Regions from separate parts of the Marinomonas profundi genome, predicted to be linked through region 1. Evidence: predicted binding sites of a transcription regulator. Region 1 holds the regulator's gene; each other region holds the start of a gene.

Region 1 (7,394 bases):
GCATATTTTGCCGGCTTATTTAGAAGAACTCGGTGTAGACTTTCATATTTTAGAGCGCGATACCTACAGCATAGTAAAAGAGATCGTACCTGAAGGGAAAACCACCTGTGGTTTATGCTCTCGTTTACGCCGTGGCTCTCTGTATGGCTTTGCTGAGGAAATTGGCGCAACCAAAATTGCCCTTGGCCATCACCGAGATGACATTCTTGAAACGTTATTTTTAAACATGTTTTTTGGCGGAAAGTTAAAATCTATGCCACCAAAACTGTTGAGCGATGATGGTAAGCATGTGGTTATTCGGCCTTTGGCGTATTGCAAAGAATCAGACATTGAAGAGTTTGCTTTGATGAAAGAATACCCCATTATTCCTTGTAACCTTTGTGGTTCGCAAGAAAACCTACAAAGACAAGTTGTCAAAGACATGCTACATAAATGGGAAAAAGAATTCCCTGGCAGAACAGAAACCATGTTCTCTGCTATTCGAAACGTAGTGCCATCTCATTTGGCAGACGCAACACTATTTGATTTTAAAGGGTTGAAGCAGTCGCCTGCCGCCTTTGACCGACTAAATATAATTTCATTATAGGAAAATAGACATGAACCTGACACATAAAGCACTACTATTAACCGCCGGCATTCTAGGGTCTTCTATCGTCAACGCGTCCACTGCTGGCGTTAGCTTAACCAATAATACGGTGCAAGGTGATATTAATTTAAACATGGGGTCGTTCGGCATTAACAGTGGCATTACACATAATGATGAGGCCAATACGTCAACCGCACATATTGGCGTTACCGTTGAAGACTCAGACACTAGCGGACCGCTGCAAGTTGGCCTTGGGATTCGTTTGTACGCTATCGATGCCGATTTAGACAATGATAATGACGACTTATCTGTTGCTCTTGCTTTAGGTGGTTGGTACCGATACACCCTACAACAAGCCAATCGCCTTAGTATTTATGGTTCTGCATACTATTCCCCGGAAGTATTGGCGATATCAAACTTAGACCACATGTATACCTATGATATTCGTCTTGAGTACATGACAATGCGCAATGCGCGTGCGTTTGTTCGTTATGGTAGAACAGTGACAGTTTATGACGACAATAGCCGTAAAGAAATTGATAAAGGTCTTTCTGTCGGTGCGACGGTCGATTTTTAAAGCAAGACTATCGTTTTGATCAACAAAAAAGGTGGCTCAGGCCACCTTTTTTAGTTTTCTTCACTGATACTAATCAATCACCGTCATAGGCGCAAAGACTAAAGACAGGCACGTCGCTATCCCTTAGTTTTTGGCTACCACCAAGATCAGGAAGGTCAATAATGGCGGCCACTTCTTTGATGTTTGCTCCTTGCTTAGTCAACAGTTTTATGGCGGCAAAGAGAGTGCCACCCGTTGCAATCAAATCATCAAATAATAGCACTTCGTCGCCTTGCTTAACGGCGCCTTCTTGAATTTCTAGTTCTGCTTCGCCGTACTCTAAAGCGTATTTTTGTGAAATGGTTTTACCAGGAAGTTTGCCTTTTTTACGCACCAAGATAAGAGGCTTTTGCAGCTCATAGGCCAGCACCGCTGCAATTAAAAAACCACGCGCATCGATGCAGGCGATGTGTGTAATATCACTAGCAATATAGCGATGCACATACGCATCAACTACCATTCTCATACCTTTAGGATCACTGAAAATAGGCGTAATGTCTCGAAAGCTAATGCCTTGTTTTGGCCAGTCTTCTATCGTTTGAATCAGTGACTTAACGTAAAAATCGTCGTACAGCATGTTGGTATCGCCTTAATTTATCAATCAAATAGGCGTGATTTTACCACAATCATTCGCAACCCCAACGAGTTTTTGTATTTCAGGGAAATCGATTATTTCAATTTCCTTACCATCTACGTGGATCAGTTCATTTTTTTGAAAACGAGTAATCACTCGGCTTACCGTTTCAACCGCTAGGCCTAGGTAGTTGCCCATTTCACCGCGTGACATTGAAAGCCGAAAAGCACTGGCTGAGTAGCCTCGTCTTTTAAAGCGATTAGAGAGGTTAAGTAAAAAAGACGCCACTTTCTCATCGGCGTTCTTTTTCCCCAGCAACACCATCATTTGCTGATCATCGGATATTTTCCGGCTCATCACTTTAAACAGCTGATGTCGCATAGAAGGAATTTGGGCTGATAATTCTTCTAATCGGCTAAAAGGGATTTCACATACTGTGGTTGTTTCTAGCGCTTTTGCTGATACCGGGTAGGCATTAGAGTCAATACCGCTGAGCCCCACCAATTCACTTGGGCAATAGAAACCGGTTATTTGCTCTTCTCCGTACGAGGTAATATTAAACGTTTTTAACGTGCCAGAACGAACCGCAAAGACAGAATCAAATACGTCTCCTTGGCGGAATAAAAACTCGCCTTTTTTCAGCGGTTTTTTTCGCTCAATAATTTGATCTAACTTATTGATGTCTTCATCCGCTAAGGCAATGGGAAGACAGAGGGCGCTCAAGCTACAACTTTGACATTGCGAGGTGAGTGTACTGTTAAATCGTGAGTGTGCGTGTGTCATTGACATGTAAATCTCCCTGATCTTGATCTATATAACTTTTGAATATTCTATGGCGCCATTTAGATACTTATCGAAAACCATACAAACACAACGAATGAGTAATCTACCACGCTCTGTCACTTTAATACTGACCTGCAGTCCATCATTATGAATTTCTAGTATACCATCTTCGATCATCGGCATTAGATTGTCTACTTCCTGTGAGAAATAATCAAAGAATCGAATCCCGTATGAGTGCTCGATAATGGCAGTATTTAGCTCAAACTGAGAGATAAGTGTCATAATCACTTGATGGCGAATCTTATCATCAATGTTGCTAATATACCCCTTTGCAATGGCAAGTTGGCCTTTTTCAATACAGCGTCTGAACAAAGGTAAATCCGTGTGATTTTGGATATAAACCCCGTTTAAATTACTGATTGCCGACACGCCAAAAGCAACTAAGTCGGTATCCGCATGTGTGGTGTAGCCTTGGAAATTGCGTTGTAATTGACCATTTTTTTGGGCTTGAAACAGGCTGTCATTGGGTTTGGCAAAATGATCCATGCCAATGTATTGATAGCCTGCATTGACTAAATATTCAATGCTCATTTTCAGCAAATCAAGCTTCAAACTAGAGGTTGGCAAACTTGTCTCAAGGATGCGTTTTTGGGCTCGAAAACGTTCTGGCAGATGTGCGTAATTAAACAGTGAAATGCGCTCAGGTGATAATTCAACCACCTTCTCTAAGGTACTTCGAAAACCGCCCAGAGATTGGTTCGGTAGGCCGTAAATCAAATCAAAATTAATCGAATTTATATTCAGTTCTCGCGCATAAGACACAAGATCGGCAACAAGATTAATGGGCTGAATTCGGTGTATCGCTTTCTGCACGCCAGCATCAAAGTCTTGAATGCCGATGCTAATTCTATTTATTCCCATTGCGGTCAACAAAGCCAGTTTAGAATGGCTGATTTCCCTAGGATCAATTTCAATGCTGTAGTCTTGGCTCCCATCATTAACGAGATTAAAATACTGCTTAATCGTGCCAAACAGGCTTTCGATCAAATCCTCGGTAAGAAAAGTTGGAGTGCCACCACCAAAGTGCAGCTGTGTCACCTTCCTTGTATGATCTAACATCAAACTGCGCAATCTCATTTCTTCGCCTAATAACTCAACGTATTCGGCGCCTTTGCCATACTGTTTAGTCACTATTTTGTTGCATGCACAGTAATAGCAAAGATGAGCGCAAAATGGGATGTGGAAATACAAGCTGAGCGGTGATTTGGAGGGCATCAGCATTTTATCAACCAAAGCAATTTTACTGATAGTCGAATCAAATTGCGGCGCCGTTGGGTAGGAGGTGTAACGTGGCCCTGATAAATCGTACTTACTAATCAGTTCAGAATCCCAGATCATGATGTCTTCCTATTAAAATTTCTAATAGCAGTTTACCCCCTAGAGGATCGGCACTTTCTGATCCAGATCAAGGGATATCACACTGAGATCAAATAACCCCTTTGATTGGGGTTCATCACGCCAAGGTTGATGGAAAAGCGCCCTGATCAGGTTCTAACGTCTGAGCGAATCTGCTTTAATAGTGTCATCTTTTTAACATCGTATCGCTAATAATGACCTCTCTTGCTTTTTACCTAGCTCACGGCGCTGGCGCTGGCCATAACAATGATTTTTTGACGCAACTTGCGGCGGCCATTTCACGGCAAAGGCAGCAGGCGGTGATCCCTGTTACGTTTTCCTATATGCAAGAACAAGAGCGCTCAGCAAAAAAACGACCACCACCGAAGTTCGATACGCTTATTCCAGAATATCGCCATTATGTTGAACATGAAGAAGCCTGTATTGTGGCCGGAAAATCAATGGGAGGAAGAGTGGCGACACAGCTATCTCATTTACCTATGGTAAAAGCGATTGTTTGTTTTGGATTTCCTTTTTACCCTGCGGGTAAGCCGGAGAAAAACAGATTGTCTTTTCTTGCTGATCTACAAGTTCCTTGTTTGATTATTCAAGGAACAAGAGATTCATTAGGAAACCAAGACTGGGTTAATCAGCAAACGCTGCCAGAAAACATTGATATAATCTGGGTCGATGGGGCGGATCATGACTTTAAGGTATTAAAAAAATATAATAAGAACCTAGCAGATACCATTAATGAGGTGGCCATTGCCACCCAACACTGGCTAGTCAACAACATACAACGAAGAGAAATACCATGAATCACCAAGCACAGCTTGATGCCAAGGGCTTACTTTGCCCTGAACCTGTAATGATGCTGCATGTAGAAATGCGAAAACTCACGGCAAAAGAAGTTTTAAAAGTCGTCGCGACAGACCCATCAACAACGCGAGACATCCCAAAATTTTGCCAGTTTCTGGGGCATAAATTGCTAGATCAACAGCAAGAAGGGGATATTTATACGTACTGGATAGAAAAGAAAGACTCATAACCAAAAAAATCCCCAGCCCTTAAAATAGTTAAGAGCCAGGGGGTTTAGTTAAGAAAAATTTGAGAGAATCACGCTACTTTCAGCTTTTTGGCTTGATCCTTTTGTCCAAGAATTGCGCTGTGGTAGATCTGCTCAAAGTTCGAAAAGCCGACATCGATATCCAATCTCAGTTGACGAGCGACGTCGTTTGATGAAATTAATCCACGTATTGCCTTTGTGTCTTCATCAATCACTAATAAGTGCTGAAACTGGTTGTTTCGCTGACTAAAAAGCAAGGATTCAATGTCTGAGTTTTTAAGCGATGTGTAAGACAAGGCAAGCAGTGCTTCTTTTGCTCTCATCAAGTCAGCCACCATTAACTCTGAGCGCTGGAAACCGTTTGCAACCTGCTTAATAAACACATCTTCGGACAAATCTTCAAGGCTAACGACACCAATAAAATGATTCTCCGCATCGACCACGACTTTCATGCGAACATGCTCTTTTTTCATCAGCAAGACCAATTCATCAGCGCGAGTGCTGGATTCAATCACCCTAGGGCCGGCTTTCTGAAAATCAGTAAAAACAGACAAAGCAGGAGAATAAAGATTTACATTCGCGGTAGTAATCGGCCAAGTAAGATCGGTAACATCTTTTGTAGAAACATAAGTAAGTGTTTTCATAATAGAACCCCAATAAAAATAAAATAAATAGAACAGAGGGTGGTTATATCAGCGAAAACGGTGGTGCTCTTGGGTTTGCGTTACCAACAACCTTATTTTGTGGCTGGCGTTGATAATCATTTAAAGAGGGGACAAACAGTTTAGCGGGGGATAATAAAAACGCATGAGGGCCAATGTGATTACTGCTGTCTGAACTCTTGTCTTGATCTGGGACAGCGACTTCGCAGTATCTTTGATCTACGGTAGGTTCTAACCAGCGAAATTTCGTTACTTCTTGAGCATTAGCGCGCTGAGAAATCGTCAGTAAAGACGATGCAATCAGAGCAATGATCATGAGTAATTGAATTTTCACCTAGGCACCTAAAGTATTTTACACTTAGTAATTTGTACTTATTAAATATAAGCCTGCCATTCTATAAATCCCAGTCTTTTTTAACAAAATAGTGTTTTTTACACGATCAGGCAATTTGTGACCAAAAAAGGCGCGAAGTCATAGAGAAAGAGGGCGCGCACCTTTTTAGGGGTTATTGAGAGCATGTCGCTTTAGGCGGGTAACATAATAGTGGCTTCACCGGTTACCACCACTTTTCCGTCACATTCACACACTGTTTTTAATGTTGCGCGGCGACGGCGTTCATTAATGTCCGTAACCGTTACTGTCGTCACTACTTCTTGCCCAATAAAAACGGGAGCGCGAAACTTCAGTGTTTGCTCTAGATAAATGCAGCCAGGCCCAGGTAACTGGGTCCCAATAGCCGCAGAGATAAAGCCAGCTGTCAGCATGCCGTGAGCAATAGGCTGCCCAAAAGACGTGGTTGCCGCGTACTCAGCATCCAAATGGACAGGGTTTGTGTCGCCTGTTACAGCGGCAAACGCATGCACATCTGCTTCCGTAACCACTTTACGGTATTCAACACTTTGATCGATGGAAAGTTGCTCTAATGTATAGCCAGTCGTCATTACCAATCCTTATTTTGTCATTTTCGGTTATGGTACACTTTCGCCGGATTATTCTTAAGAGGTATCTATGGTTAAGTTAGTAATTTTTGATTGGGATGGTACCTTATTCGATTCCATCGACACGATATGTCACAGCATGCTGCAAGCCGCTCATTTGTCAAATGCACCATCGAGAACAAAAGACGACATAAAAAATATCATTGGGTTATCCCTCGATAAAGCGATTGATGTGGTTTGGCCGGAGCTGTCTACCAAAGACCAAAACGTCATCGTTGAGCACTACAAACGCATTTATGTCGCCTCAGATCAAACACCGCCACAGGCTTACCCCAGTGTCATTGAGATGTTAAATAAGCTTCAAGCCGCTAACATAACCATGGCAGTCGCCACAGGTAAAAGCCGCAGAGGGTTAGACCGAATCATGGCGTTAACCAATACATCGTCCTATTTTTCAACCACTCGCTGTGCTGACGAAAGCTTGTCTAAACCACACCCGTTGATGCTAGAGCAAATACTGGCCGAGCTGGACATTTTACCTGAGCACGCGATGATGATTGGTGATACCGAATACGATTTAAACATGGCAACCAATGCGGGAATGAAAAGTATTGGTGTTACTTATGGCGCACACCATGAAGATCGCCTTAGAGCGTGTCAGCCACACGCGCTAATCAATCATTTCAATCAATTATCAACCATTCTAGGGTTATAGAAAATGAGCTGGACAGAAGAAGACGATCGCAAACAGTCACTTAATGAAGCGGAAAGCA
Region 2 (7,394 bases), 1.5 Mb from region 1:
GCGGGCATTTCCGAAACCCTTAACAAACACATGGAAAACACCACGGCACGGGCCGAAGTGACGGGCGCGTCCGTTGAGAACAATCACCGCGTAGCCGCGGGTCAAATGACAATGGGGCTTTCCTCTTCCTCTACTCTTTTTGAAGCAAAAAATGGCGAGGGCCCATTTAAAGTAAGCGGCCCATTAGACGTGGCGGGCATTGCCTATTTATATCCAGCGGTACTGCAAGTGGCGACGATTTCCGGCAATGGTGTGGACTCTTTTGAGCAGTTAAAAGGCAAGCGCGTTAGCATGGGGCCTCCGGGCAGTAATGCGGCTGTTTTGGCGACGCGCCTGCTGCAAGAATACGGCGTCTTTGACGATGTTACGCCCCGTTTTCTTTCTTACACTGAAGGCGTAAAAGCATTGGTAAACGGCCAAGTAGACGCGGCGGTGGTGCTCGCCGGTGCGCCGACTTCCTCTTTGATCGATCTTGATTCTCAAACAGACATGGCTTTGCTGTCTGCGAGTGTGGAAAAACTGGACAGCTTGATCCAAAAATACCCTTTTTACCAAGCCTTCTCTTTGCCAGCGGGTACCTACCCAGATCAGGCTAAGCAAGTGATGATGATTAACGATCCGGCGATTCTGTTTACCAGTGGCAAAGAAGATCAAAGTAAGGTTTATGACATTACTAAAGCGATTTTCTCTCACCTTGATGAGTTAGGCCAGATCCACCCTCAAGCCAAAGCCATTGCGTTAGAAACTGCGAAACACACGCCTGTTGCTTTGCACCCAGGTGCGAAAAAATATTATGACGAAGTAAACGGTCAGTAGGAGCGTCATTATGTTGAACCTAGATTCCAGCAATGGCTTTCAAAGCTTGCTCCTTGAGTCAAAATTCGCGGGTCGCAAGGAACGTCTAGCCCTTTCTTTATTGTTTAGTGTGATCGCCGCTGGAATCGCCGGTCTTGTACTTTACGGTGCCTATTATGGCGGCATTACGGCGTTACTATTGAGATCGTCGTTTTTCTCCTTGGTCGCCGCGGCCGCCATGTTGCTCTATGCACTGAGATATAAAAGCGTCATCGGCCGCGCTGTGTTTTATTTATTGGCTTTGATTGCGCTCATTCCGGGGCCTTATTTGTGGCATCACTACATTGATATTGTCATGCGTGGCGCCATGTCGGTTGAGCAAGACCGATGGATCTTTATGGCGTTAATGGTGGTGGTGTTTGTTTTTGTGCGCATTGCGGTGGGTCGAGCCCTCATTATTTTAATGGCGCTGGCTTTTTTGTATGCCTGTTTTGGGGATGTGATTCCTGGAAAATATGGCCATGGAGGCTATGATCTTAGCCGTTTGACGTCTACTTTGATGCTCTCCACAGAAGGCGTTTATGGTGTGCCCATGGGCGTTGCTGTTGAGTATATTTTCCTCTTCGGTTTGTTTGGTGCCATCTTAACCAAGATTGGCACGGGCGAAGTCTTTGTTGATATCGCGCGGGGGTTGACGGGGCGAGTGCAAGGGGGGCCGGGTTTATCTGCCGCCTTGTCGAGTGCCTTGCTTGGTTCGCTTAACGGTAGTGCGGTGGCCAACGTGGTGACGACAGGAACCTTCACTATTCCATTGATGAAGCGGGTTGGTTATAGCGCGAAATTGGCGGGTGCGATTGAAGCTGCGGCGTCTTCCGCTGGGCAAATCATGCCACCGGTAATGGGCGCGGCGGCGTTTTTAATGGCGGAAATGATCGGGATTCCGTATGCCGAAGTGGCATTGGCGGCCTTGGTGCCAGCGCTCTTGTACATCTTTGCTCTGATGATCTCGGTGCGTCTTGAGGCGGGGCGTCTTAATTTAGCAAGAGACACCGATGCCGGCTTACAGTTGTTATTAAGAACCCTGAGAACCAAGAGTTATCTTTTGCTGCCATTAGTGGTGTTGATTGGTTTGATGATTTCGGGCAAGTCACCCACGCAAGCGGCGGTGATGGGGATTCTGGCGGGTTTAGTGGTTTGCCCTTGGAAGAAAGAAACACGTATTAATGTGTTCGATCTTATTTCCGCTTGTAAGGAAACCTTGTCTTCCACTTTGCCGATTGTCGCAGCCGTGGCGGCGGCTGGCGTGATCATTGGCGTGTTGAATCTCACTGGTATGGGCTTAATGCTGTCGGGTTTGATCATTGAACTGGGCGATGGCAACTTATGGGCGGTGTTATTACTGACCGCGTTGGCGTCTTTTGTGTTGGGCATGGGTTTACCTACTTCGGCGGCGTATTTGTTGCTGGCGGTTCTGGTTGCCCCTGCGATGACACAACTTGGCATGGAAGCGTTATCGGCGCATATGTTTATTTTCTACTTTGGTTTGGTGTCTGCGATCACACCTCCAGTGGCTTTGGCGGCTTATGCTGCGTCCACTATTTCTGGCGCCGATCCTAATGAGACCGCTGTTGAATCCATGCGCTTAGGCTTTGTGAAACTCTTGGTGCCGTTCTTGTTTGTCACTATGCCGGGCGTTTTGTTGATTGGCACGACGACCAGCGTGATTGCCGCGATTACTTTTGCGACCTTGGCAACAGCATCGATGAGTATCGGCTTTTCTGGTTGGTTGCGTGAACCTTTGTCTTGGCTTACTCGTGCCTTGTACGTGGTTGCCGCGGTGCTGATTGCTTGGCCTGCAGCGGCAACGGATACGTCTTTGTTTGTGGTGAGTGCGCGTGTGTTGGGCGTGCTGGTGTTTGCGGCATTGCTGGTAAAAGCAAGCATGGACAGCACTAGAGCTGACACCCTAAACACAGCGAAAGTCTAAGCCTTAGCGCTTCATTACTCTTCACTACAATTGTTAAAAAGCCCTGCACTTGAAAAATGCGGGGCTTTTTTATGGAATGAAAATCGTCTAGGGCAAGCCCGTTATCATTAACTTGATGCCATAGGAAAGACAAATAATGGCAATAAAGCCAATGATGTAAAGCAATCCAAACCATTGCCATGGTTTAAGTTTGGCGGTTTTTTCTTTTAGGCTTTTAAATGACATTAGTAACCCTCCTGATAATCTTCCACCTTGCCAGCAAAGACACGATAGCCCCATAAGGTATAGGCACAAATTAAGGGGACGAAGATGCAGATCCCTGGTAGTAAAAAGAGCAAGCTGCTGTCTGGTGAGGCTGCGTCCATAAAGGTGAGCTGTCTTGGAATCAGATACGGAAATAACCCCACGACAAGGCCGGCAAAGGCCAGTAGAAATAGCGTTGCAGCGTACCAAAATGGTCGACTTTCATTATGAACAACGCCAGCCGAATGATTGTTTAAATCTTTCCACGCTAAAACTGCGACCACCAAGGTGACGATGGGCAAGGGGGATAGCCAGAGGAAATTCAAACCAGAGAACCAACGCTGACGAATGTCTACTTGGCTCGCCACTGTCCACAAACTGACGATGACCATGGCAAAAATAGTGATCAGCAAAAGTCGTTTGCCGAGTGTCGCGGCGTGTTTTTGAATGCGTCCGCGACTTTTCATAAACAAATAACACGCGGCTAATAGAGCATACCCTGCCATCACCGAAAACCCTGTGAGGATAGAAAAGGGCGTTAACCAATGTAGGCTGGACAAACTGTCTACACCGACTGGCACGCCTTGAACGATTGAGCCTAGTAACAGGCCTTGGCAAAATGCCGCGATGGAAGACCCCGCGCTAAAGGCAAAATCCCAATAAGGTCGAGACGTATCGGACTTAAACCGATACTCGAACGCTACACCACGAAAGATCAAGGCAAACAGCATCAGCATAATGGGCAAATAAAAGGTCGAAGCAATGCCCGCATAGGCGGCAGGAAACGCGGCAAACAACACCACACCGCCAAACACCAACCAAGTCTCATTGCCATCCCAAACGTGTGAGATAGAACGCATTAGATGATCGCGCTCGCCTTCTTGGTTAAACCAAGGATAGAGAATGCCAATGCCTAGGTCGAAGCCATCGAGTAACACGTACATAAAGATGGCAAAGCCTAAGACAAGAAAGTAAAAAAGCGCCAAGTCCATTATTTATCTCCTTGTGTGTTGATTGCATGGTCTGTTGTTTTTTGCTCTGTCGATTGTGTTTCTTTCGTTTGTAGCGTTTTTACCCAAGCCAATGCATAGCCAGGTGCTTTCATACCAATCAATTGTTGTTCTAAGGCTTCCATTGACGGCGGGCCTTTTTTGATCAGCTTACGCATGAAATAGAGATAAACACCAATCAGTAGACTGTAAATGATCACAAACAGGGTCAAGGTAAACAGCACGCGTTCTGGGGGGAGCGGTGATACGATCTCGGAGGTTCTCACCAAGTTATAGACAATCCAGGGCTGACGACCGATTTCGACCACATACCAGCCTGCCAGTACCGCAATGACACCCATAGGAGTAAATAATGTCACCAAAGCCAGAAAGGCTTTGTTTTCATATAAGCGATCTTTACGACGTAGCAACAGCGCGAGCGCCGCAATGCCCATCATGCCAAAGCCAATACCCACCATGACACGGAAAGACCAAAACACTAACGGCACATTGGGTCTGTCTTCTGGTGGTACGGCTTTTAAGCCTTGCACAGCGCCATCCCAAGAGTGAGTTAAAATCAAGCTACCAAGGTTGGGAATACCGACTTCATAATCGTTCGACTCGGTTTTCATATTCGGCATAGCGAACAACAGCAGAGGAACGTTTGCTTCTTGCGCAGGCCAAATGCCTTCCATTGCCGCTAATTTGGTTGGTTGATGTTCACGAACGTTCAATCCGTGCATATCACCGATCCATGCTTGTAGTGGTGTTAGCACCAAGGCAAACCACATGCACATAGACAGGCCTTTTTTCGCAAAAGGCAGGTTTTTCTTTTTCAACAAATAATACGCGCAGATGCCAGCCACCACGAAAGTCGCGGTGATAAACGACGCCACCACCATGTGAGTGAAGCGATAGGGCATAGATGGATTGAAGATCACTTCCATCCAGCTTTCGACTTCAAACTTACCATTAACAATTTTGTGGCCCGTTGGGGTTTGCATCCAAGAGTTGGCCGCTATGATCCAAAACGCGGAAATCCAAGTGCCTATCATGACAACCAGGGTGGAGAAGAAATGCAGCTTGCGACCGACACGCTGCCAACCGAATAGCATGACGCCAAGGAAACCGGCTTCCAAGAAAAAAGCGGTCAGCACTTCGTAGGCCATTAATGGCCCAATAACGGCGCCGGTTATTTCCGAGAACTTGGAAAAGTTGGTGCCAAATTCATAGGACAAGACGATGCCAGAAACCACGCCCATGCCGAATGTAATGGCAAACGGTTTGATCCAAAACTTGGCAAGCTGTAAGTAATACGGATTGTGTGTTTTAAGCCATAAGCCTTCCCAAATAGCAATCAGCGTCGCCAGACCAATAGTGATGCTGGGGAAAATAATATGAAAGCTCACCGTGAAGGCGAACTGTATGCGAGATAAAATGGCGACATCGAGGTCCATAATGGCTCCCTTAGGAATGAATAAGCGTTAAGAAATAGGGAAAGCGTTAGGCGTGTTTCTTAACGCTGCGCGTACGTATTTGTTGTACCAGCAGAGGCAATAGCGCCAAACCTACCATGCTAAAAAGGGTGATGATCTCGGTCATTAAAAAGCCAGTATTCATAATATCGCTCCTAGAATTTGATGTTAGTTTGATATAGATCAAAAATTTCTGTCGTTATGGTGGGGAGTAGAGCAAAGGACAGGCCAACTATTAATGAAATTTATCTATTTGATTTAAAAGGGAAAAATTATAGCTTTGCTTGTGGTGTAAAAAAGGTTTACGATTTTCTCACTTTTAGGTGTAAACGAGGTTTACGATTTTGACGCTTTCCTTGATGTTTGAAGTGGCCATGCTGGTGACCAGTGTGTGCGGCGTATTGGTCGCGGTTTGGCTATTGTGGCGAGCGCGCAAGCAAAGCGACCTGCAAGCCTTAGCCGGTTTCGCCATCATGATGGCGATTTGGTGTTTTGGGCATGTGGCGTTGTTTCAAGGCTATGAGGAAATGGGCATTCACATCATTCTTGCCAACCCGCTAATGCCGACTTTTTTCTTACATTTTGCCATTCGTTTTGTGAACTCAGGCTCGGTCAAAGAGCCGATGCTAGAGCGCTTATATCAGGCGGTGCCTTGGTTTTATCTCACCAGTTTCGCGGTGGTTTTACAGAGCTGGTGGATAGGCGCGGGCGACGCCATTAGTACCTTGGATACGCGCTCCTTTTTTATTTTTACCGAAGCGGGGGCATGGAATCTCGTCTATACCGTCTTGGTCGGTATGTTGGCTCATGGTGTGTTGTTGTTCGGTTGGTATCGGCATTCTGGTAACAAGAAGCGTTCCATTCTTGCCATGTTTGGTGTTGGCGCTTGGGGGTTGTTGCTAGCAACGAGCTTTGTTTTCCCTTCTTTTGGTATTAGCTGGTTTCCTTACCCTATGTTATTGCTGCCAACCTATTTGCTCTTGTTGGTGTATGCCGTGGTGCGTTATCAGATTTTATCGGTGAACGCGTTTGCCAATCGTGCCTTGCTTTGGCTTGCCATGATGCTGGTGATTCTGTGTGTGATCGCGGTGATCAGTGTGGTGTCTGGGCGCATCGGTTTGCAGGCGTTAGCGAATGTTCCCAGCTGGCAGTTGTGGTTGTATTCCCTGTTGATTTTGGTGGTTGCGGCGGTGATTTATCAACCGTTGAACCGTTTGTTTTCACGTCTTATTTATCCCGGTGCTGCGTTGAATGAAGCGGTATTGGATACTTGGTCAAGGCAATTAAAAGACGCCCAAGACTGGCCACAACTGATTGCCATTGGTGAGCGTTTACTCTCTCTGCAGATAAGACGTAACGTGGCGATTCAATTGCAACGTTCTGCTTTTCCAGTAAGGGAGCAAAATGATGCCTTGGCAATACGAGTGTCTCGATCAGATTCGGACTGGCACTTTGTTTTGATCGGCTGGGAAGATGCCAGCCCTGGGATGCGTCTGACGGCAGAAGTGTTCGCTTCCTTGTTTTCGACCAGTTGCGGTTTGCTTGAACGATCGCTGGCGTTGGCCGTGGCGGAGCGAAAACGCCTGGACGAGCAGCATCTTGTTGAATTAGGAAGCTTGTCTGCGGCGATGGCTCACGAGCTGCGTAATCCGCTGAATATTATTTCCATGGCGGCCTATGATGCGCCAGCCGAGACGCGTCAGCATATTCAAACTCAACTCAAGCGCGCCGATCGTTTGGTGAGCGATATGTTAGTGTATTCCGGTGGCTTGACGTTACAAGTGGCCGCCACGCCATTACGTTCTTTAGTGGCCAGTATTTTGGCGCAGACGCAACCAGAAGGCGTGGCGTTTGAGTTGGATATTGATGAAACGATTGAGCTGGAGGCCGACCCGCAACGCCTGC
Region 3 (7,394 bases), 1.6 Mb from region 1:
TGACTTTTTCTAAGAAAATCTTAAATTGACGGACTTTCTCTTCTTTCTCTTCGACCCGTTCAGGCACACCAAATAACGTCACTGAGCGATAGTTCACAGAATGGTGGAATGCTGAGCGCGCCATCACCAAACCATCGAGCTGGGAGATATTGATACAGACTTTCTCCTGTGCATCAATGGGCCCTTTGACATTTCGAGCCTTCGAGTGGCCGTGCCAATACAAATAGTCACCATCGCGCCAGTGGCAAGTGGGAGTAACAAAGACTTGACCATCTTTAGTTTGTCCTACATGGCACATCAGCGATGAATCAATAATATGGAGCGCGATGTCTTTGTCGTAAGAGGCACGATTTGGCCCACGCTTGACCTTGCTTAATGCCGTTTCTTCTAGTGACTGGCTCACGAATTATCTCCTTGTGTCTTAATAAGTGATTGGCTATAACAAGACTTTAGAAGAATCTGGCTTTTATAAAAATAGCCAGAATTAGGATAAATTAGCAGGCCAGATATGAAGCATGCCATCGCCAGTTTACGTTTCTCTTTAGAGGACGGGGCGCCTTATTACCAACAATTGGTGGAACAGATACAGCAAGGCATAGTGTCGGGTGAATTGTTTGTTGGTGACAAACTTCCCTCCTCGCGTTTTCTGGCGGGATCACTAGGCGTTTCACGAAGTACTACGTCGCGGGCTTATGATCAGTTAATTGCCGAAGGCATTTTAACCAGTGAAGAAAAACGCGGTGTGTTTGTTGCAGCCTTGCCCATGGTGAGTCATCGTTCAACGAAACACCCTTCCACTTCAGTGAGTGATATAAAGCAGATGCCCTTGGCATTTGACGCAGGCGTGGATGTGTCTGTTTTTCCTACCAAGGAATGGGCGGCAAGTATGCGACGTAGCTGGCTTAATCCTGACATGACTGTGTTGGAAGGCGGTTATGCAACAGGTTACCCGGATTTAAAAGCAGCGATAGTCGACTATTTGTATCGCGTGCGTGGCCTTGAATGCTCTGCAGAGCAAATTATTGTCACGGCTGGTAGTCGGGATTCGTTGCTTTTATTACAACATGCGATTACGTCATTGGGTGATTCTGGAGATTCGGCAATGAAGTGGTGGTTAGAGGAGCCGACATATCCGCCTATCCGTGAGACGATTTCTTCCCGCACAAAAAAAGTCGGTACACTTTTAATTGATGAAGATGGGCCGTGTTTGCCTGATAGTGCACACATTTCGAATGTGGCGATTGTTACACCGAATCGGCAATACCCTCTTGGGGCAAGCATGAGTGCGGTTCGACGGCAGCAATGGTTGCAAGCCTTACAGCATGATTCGCCAAGCTGGTGGTTGGTAGAAGACGATTATGACAATGAGTTTGTTTATCAAGGTCGCAGCAATGTGCCTTTTATGCAAACGGCGAGCGTGCATGAACAGGCTCGTGATCGTGTGTTCTTTGTGGGGAGTTTTTCTAAAGTGTTGTTTCGTGGCTTGCGACTTGGTTTTATTGTCGCACCGACAAGGCATGTTGTGACATTGCATAAAAGTCAGAGCGTTCTGGGGACATCTGCGTCTTTGCCAATACAGCCTGCGGTGGCTGATTTTATGCAACAAGGGAACTTTGACCGTCATGTAAATAAGATGCGTCGACATTATCGATTGAAGCGGGATTTCTTAATCTTGCAATTAGATAGACGATTCACCTCTTGGTTTGAATGGAGAAAGCCGCGAGGGGGGATGCATATATTAATAACGCTTAAACCGTCCATTGTGTTGGCGCTGTCGTCTGATATGGCATTGGATCAACGCATAGCGTTAGATCTCGCGCAAATAGGTATTGAGCTTTCGCCTCTGTCTGCACATTATAATGACGCTTCTTGTGCTACACACATGGGGTTCTTATTGGGCTTTAGTGGTGCTAAAGAAGAAACTATGGTGCACATTGTTGTCGCATTGGAACATTGGTTTGAGAAAAAACTGGGGTAAGGTACAATCTACACATTGTAAGGAAACCGTCTTATAAGGGCGTTACTCTTTGGGATGAGAGTAAAAATCAGGGATTTCCTTATGCTTAGAATGTGAATTTTTATAAAAAGACAGTGAAGCAAAGAAGAACAAAGGCTAAACTACGCTTTGTGTGGTTGCTTAAATTTTGCTATATTTCGCCTACGTAAATTCGTATGAAGCGAGTAAAAACGGCATCTACACTTTTGTTTTTATGGATTGGATGGATAAATTGAACAATTTTCAAGACATTTTGCATCATTGTATGCATTCAGTATCCAGCGTCTTGGCGGATTCCTTACGCCCTGTGATTGCTGTGTCTTGCCTTTGCCTATGTTTCTTTGTATTTACTGCCGCTCCTTCCTCTGTTGATAGCCTAGGCGTTATCAGTGTCGACCCTATTATTAAGACGGGGCTACCTCTTAGCCTCGTTTTTACCACCCTATTATTGGTTAGTTATTGGTCCGTTATGACCAATATCAACCCTGCTCGCCAGATATTGGCCTTCTCTTTAGTTCATGTGTTTGCTCCTAATGAGCAATCTAGTCGTGCTGAGGCCCGACGCATGTTGAGATGTAGAGCTCCCTTTTTCAGATTAGGTGATCCAAAAAAATCATTACTGCGTTAATAGTATTAACTTAGTAATGGTTTTTGTGCTGTTCTCAGTATGGTGATCTTTACTGAAATACCCGGCATTAGCCGGATTTTCGTTCTGTTACCTGATCTTAGGTAGCAGTTTTGTGAACATAAGGGTTAGAGGATGATTCTCTTGTTAACTCGTATCCTAAGTAAAGTCGCTTTGGCGCTAATGGTGGGCTTGCTCGCCGGTTGTCAGGGTGGTGTGCTCGATCCTAAAGGGCAAATTGGTATTGAAGAGAAGCAACTAATTATTGTTGCGACTTTGCTGATGCTGCTTGTTGTGATTCCTGTCATTTTCATGACACTGTATTTCGCTTGGAAATACCGTGAAGGTCGTGACGAAATCTACGAACCGAAGTGGTCCCACTCCACAAAAATTGAAATCATAGTATGGGCTATTCCAATTGTCATCGTCATCATTCTTGGTGTGATTACATGGAAATCCACTCATGCACTAGATCCTTATAAGCCGTTGAAATCGGATAAAGATCATATCAACGTTCAGGTCATTTCAATGAACTGGAAGTGGTTATTTATCTATCCGGATCTTGGTATTGCTTCTGTGAACGAGCTGAGATTCCCAGCAAACGTTCCTGTTGCTTTCCAGATTTCATCTGAAGGCACAATGAATTCGTTCTTCATACCTCAATTGGGTAGTCAAATTTACTCAATGGCAGGCATGGTGACCAAGCTACATTTGATTGCGAATGAACCAGGCACATTTGATGGTATTTCGGCAAACTACAGTGGTGCTGGTTTCACTGGTATGAAGTTCAAAGCCATTGCGACAGAAACAGAAGCAGATTTTGAAGCTTGGGTTGAAGGTGTGAAAGCACAATCCATAGAGGGCGCCATTAACAATGGCGTACTGGATCAGGCTTCCTATGAGGCGCTTGCTGAATTTGATCTAGATGCTCATCACATTGAACCTACGCCAGTTCAATACTACAACTCTATTAAATCAAGCATTTTCATGGACAATGTTATGAAGTTTATGAAAGATCACGGCAAGGTTGAGTTGCTTAAAGGAACTGTTTTTGATTCTAAAATGATTCATGAGGAGTCTCAACACTCATCGCATGATATGCATACGGAGGCTGAAAAATAATGTCTGCACTCTTAGGCAAATTATCTTGGGACGCGCTTCCATACGACCCGATTGTTATCACGACTTTGTGCGTGGTAGCGGTTGCGGCGTTTGTTGTTGCCTTCCTAGTGATAAAAAACAACTTACTTGGTGTACTCTGGAATGACTGGTTAACGTCCGTTGACCACAAACGTCTGGGTGTAATGTACATCGTACTGGCACTCGTAATGCTTATTCGTGGCTTCGCTGATGCCATCATGATGCGTTTGCAACTTGCACTCGCCACGAACGGTGATCCTGGCTATTTGCCTCCAAGTCACTACGACCAAATCTTTACCGCTCACGGTGTGATCATGATCATCTTCATGGCTATGCCATTTATGATTGGTTTGATGAATATCGTGGTGCCTTTACAGATTGGTGCTCGTGACGTTGCATTCCCGTTCTTGAACAACTTAAGCTTCTGGCTTGCTGTTTCTGGTGCGGTATTAGTCAACATTTCCTTAGGCCTTGGTGAATTTGCTATGACGGGTTGGGTAGCGTATCCACCATTGTCTGGTTTGGAATACAGTCCAGGCGTTGGGGTAGACTATTATATCTGGGCATTGCAGATATCGGGTATCGGTACCACTTTAACTGCGGTTAACTTCTTGGCAACTGTGTTTAAAATGCGTGCTCCTGGCATGAAATTGATGGATATGCCGATCTTTACTTGGACCTGTACTTGGGCCAATATTTTGATCGCAGCATCATTCCCGATTTTGACTGCTTTACTGGCTATGTTAACGCTTGACCGTTACCTAGACTTCCATTTCTTTACGACTGATGGCGGCGGTAACTCAATGATGTATATCAACTTGTTCTGGGCATGGGGTCACCCTGAGGTGTACATCCTTGTACTTCCAGCGTTTGGTATCTTCTCTGAAGTTGTATCTACCTTTACAGGTAAGCGTTTGTTTGGCCATAAATCTATGATTTGGGCAAGTGGTGCAATTTCCATTCTTGGCTTCATCGTGTGGTTGCATCACTTCTTTACCATGGGCTCCAGCGCAAACGTCAATGCCTTCTTTGGTATCATGACAATGATTATCGCGGTCCCAACGGGTGTGAAATTGTTTAACTGGTTGTTCACTATGTACCGCGGTCGTCTTCGTGTGACTGTTCCGGTTCTATGGACGCTTGGTTTTATGGTGACCTTCACTATCGGTGGTATGACTGGTGTACTTCTAGCATTGCCTGGCGCTAACTATGTATTGCATAACAGCCTATTCTTGATTGCTCACTTCCACAACACCATCATTGGTGGTGCGGTATTTGGTTATCTAGCTGGTTTTGTTTTCTGGTTCCCGAAAGTGATGGGCTTCCACCTCAACGTGAAGTTGGGTAAAGCGGCTTTCTGGTGCTGGTTGGTCGGTTTCTTCTTAGCCTTTATGCCTCTTTACGTATTGGGCTTCTTGGGTATGACTCGTCGTCTTAACCACACGGATAACCCAGACTGGAATATCTGGCTGTACATAGCGGTTGTGGGTGCGTTTGTTATCCTTGCGGGTATCATCTGTCAGTTCCTACAACTGTACGTCAGCTTCCGTGATCGCAAGCAGAACTTAGACACAACGGGTGATCCATGGAACGCTCATACGCTTGAGTGGGCTACCTCGTCTCCACCACAGTTTTATAACTTTGCCGAGATTCCTGTTGTTTCTGATATCGATGCGTTTACTGATATGAAAGAAAAAGGCACAGCGTACGTTCGTAAAGCAAGTTACGCACCTATCCACATGCCTAAGAATACGAATGCTGGAATTATCATCGGTGCTCTTATCACAGCCTTTGGTTTCGCTATGATTTGGCATATTTGGTGGTTAGCAATCGTTGGCTTGGTAGGCTCTATCGTGGCCTTTGTGGTTCGCGCTTATACCAAAGATGTGGATTACTATGTTCAGCCAGATGAAGTGGCTCGCATTGAGAATGCACATTTAGATAACGTGGCTAAGGGGTAATCATGAGCACAACACATATGAGTACACACGGCGCTCACGACGCCGCTCATGACGAGCATCACGATACTGGTGGCAACACCGTATTCGGGTTCTGGTTATACTTGATGACAGACTGTTTGCTTTTTGCATCAGTCTTCGCTACCTATGCTGTGCTCTTTATGAACTCAGCAGGTGGTGTTACAGCCAAAGAAGTGTTTGAGCCTACGTTGAGCCTGATTTTGGTGGGAACGTCTGCGTTACTTATTTCAAGTATCACATTCGGCTTCGCTATGATCAGTGCTCATAACAAAAATCGTTCTGGCACGTTAATGTGGTTGCTGGCGACCTTTATTTTTGGTGGTGTGTTTATAGCACTAGAAATATATGAATTTCAGCATTTGATCCATAATGGCAACGGCCCTCAAGCCAGCGCATTTTTGTCAGCATTTTTTAGCCTTGTTGGCTTGCATGGATTGCACGTTACAGCAGGTTTGATTTGGATGGTTATTTTAGCTGTTGAAATCATTATGACAGGGCTGACTGGTCGATCATTGACTCGTCTGGCTTGCCTAAGCTTGTTCTGGCACTTTTTGGATATTATCTGGATCTGTGTTTTCACCGTTGTTTATCTGATGGGGGCGATCTAATGAGCGATCATTCTTCTGAAGCGCATTCACACGGTAGCGTTAAATCATACGTAGTGGGCTTTATTTGGTCGGTTATTCTGACCGCTATCCCATTTTGGATGGTTATGACGGAAGCGTTTGATAAAGGACCAACTTACATAACAATCGTTGTGTTGGCCATTGTTCAGATTTTTGTACATTTGAAGTACTTCCTTCATTTGAACTTTTCTCAACAAGGTAAGTTGGATACTTATTCATTTATTTTTTCTGTTGTTATCATTGTTATGGTGGTGGGATTGTCCGTATGGATTATCTACGCTTCCAACGCGATGATGATGTAAGCAGAGTAATTTGATGATTATGCGGACTTTTTTCATGTTATGTGATACCTGTCCGGTGGGAGCCTATAAAGATGTTTAAGCGTTATCTTCAGGTGACTAAGCCTGGCATCATTATGGGCAACCTCATCTCTGTTGCGGGGGGCTTCTTTCTAGCCTCCCGTGGCGAGATTGATTGGATTCTTATGCTAGCGACGGTTATTGGCTTGTCGTTAGTGGTTGCTTCTGGCTGTGCCATTAACAACTATGTCGATAGAGATATTGATGCAAAAATGCAACGTACACGTAACCGCGTTACGGTCAATGGTGAAATGTCCGGTAAAGCGGCGTTTTTTCATGGTGTTGTGTTAGGTGTTATTGGTTTTGCTTTATTGGCGTATTTTACTAACTGGGTAGCGGTTGCTTTTGCTGCCTTTGGTTATGTTGTCTACGTTGGCTTGTATACCATGTATTTCAAGCGCAATTCCGTTTATGGAACCTTTGTTGGTAGTTTATCGGGTGCGGTTCCTCCAGTGGTAGGATATTGTGCCGCTGCAGGTCAGTTTGACGCTGGTGCTGCTATTCTTCTGACGATGTTTTGTATTTGGCAGATGCCACATTCTTATGCGATTGCTATTTTTCGCTATAAAGATTACGAAGCGGCAGGTATTCCTGTTTTGCCTGTGTCACAAGGTATTGCAAAAGCCAAGCGCCATATAGTCCTCCACATTGCTGCTTTTGCAGTGGTTG

Evidence for each region. Region 1 encodes FNR, which switches genes on or off when oxygen is low (the NO sensors DNR and NnrR bind a similar motif). Its sites were predicted from a motif close to TTGATNTANATCAA; they were not measured.
Region 2: the regulator FNR is predicted to act here: its motif matches at 5,663-5,676, upstream of J8N69_RS08895 (cytochrome ubiquinol oxidase subunit I).
Region 3: the regulator FNR is predicted to act here: its motif matches at 2,466-2,479, upstream of cyoA (ubiquinol oxidase subunit II).

What each region holds. Positions count from the first base shown of each region.
Region 1 covers NZ_CP073013.1:3,420,985-3,428,378, reverse strand. The annotation lists gene ttcA (tRNA 2-thiocytidine(32) synthetase TtcA) at 1-586, shown strand, start outside; gene J8N69_RS15995 (YfaZ family outer membrane protein) at 597-1,163, shown strand; gene J8N69_RS15990 (adenine phosphoribosyltransferase) at 1,237-1,779, opposite strand; gene fnr (fumarate/nitrate reduction transcriptional regulator Fnr) at 1,804-2,565, opposite strand; gene hemN (oxygen-independent coproporphyrinogen III oxidase) at 2,587-3,957, opposite strand; gene J8N69_RS15975 (alpha/beta family hydrolase) at 4,170-4,772, shown strand; gene tusA (sulfurtransferase TusA) at 4,769-5,002, shown strand; gene J8N69_RS15965 (CBS domain-containing protein) at 5,071-5,664, opposite strand; gene J8N69_RS15960 (hypothetical protein) at 5,708-6,016, opposite strand; gene J8N69_RS15955 (MaoC family dehydratase) at 6,208-6,624, opposite strand; gene J8N69_RS15950 (HAD-IA family hydrolase) at 6,692-7,336, shown strand; gene sppA (signal peptide peptidase SppA) at 7,340-7,394, shown strand, end outside.
Region 2 covers NZ_CP073013.1:1,898,947-1,906,340, forward strand. The annotation lists gene J8N69_RS08875 (TAXI family TRAP transporter solute-binding subunit) at 1-816, shown strand, start outside; gene J8N69_RS08880 (TRAP transporter permease) at 827-2,782, shown strand; gene J8N69_RS08885 (hypothetical protein) at 2,870-3,007, opposite strand; gene cydB (cytochrome d ubiquinol oxidase subunit II) at 3,007-4,017, opposite strand; gene J8N69_RS08895 (cytochrome ubiquinol oxidase subunit I) at 4,017-5,471, opposite strand; gene J8N69_RS08900 (sensor histidine kinase) at 5,834-7,394, shown strand, end outside.
Region 3 covers NZ_CP073013.1:1,789,460-1,796,853, forward strand. The annotation lists gene J8N69_RS08385 (pyridoxamine 5'-phosphate oxidase family protein) at 1-403, opposite strand, end outside; gene pdxR (MocR-like pyridoxine biosynthesis transcription factor PdxR) at 509-1,978, shown strand; gene cyoA (ubiquinol oxidase subunit II) at 2,757-3,743, shown strand; gene cyoB (cytochrome o ubiquinol oxidase subunit I) at 3,743-5,722, shown strand; gene cyoC (cytochrome o ubiquinol oxidase subunit III) at 5,725-6,348, shown strand; gene cyoD (cytochrome o ubiquinol oxidase subunit IV) at 6,348-6,668, shown strand; gene cyoE (heme o synthase) at 6,740-7,394, shown strand, end outside.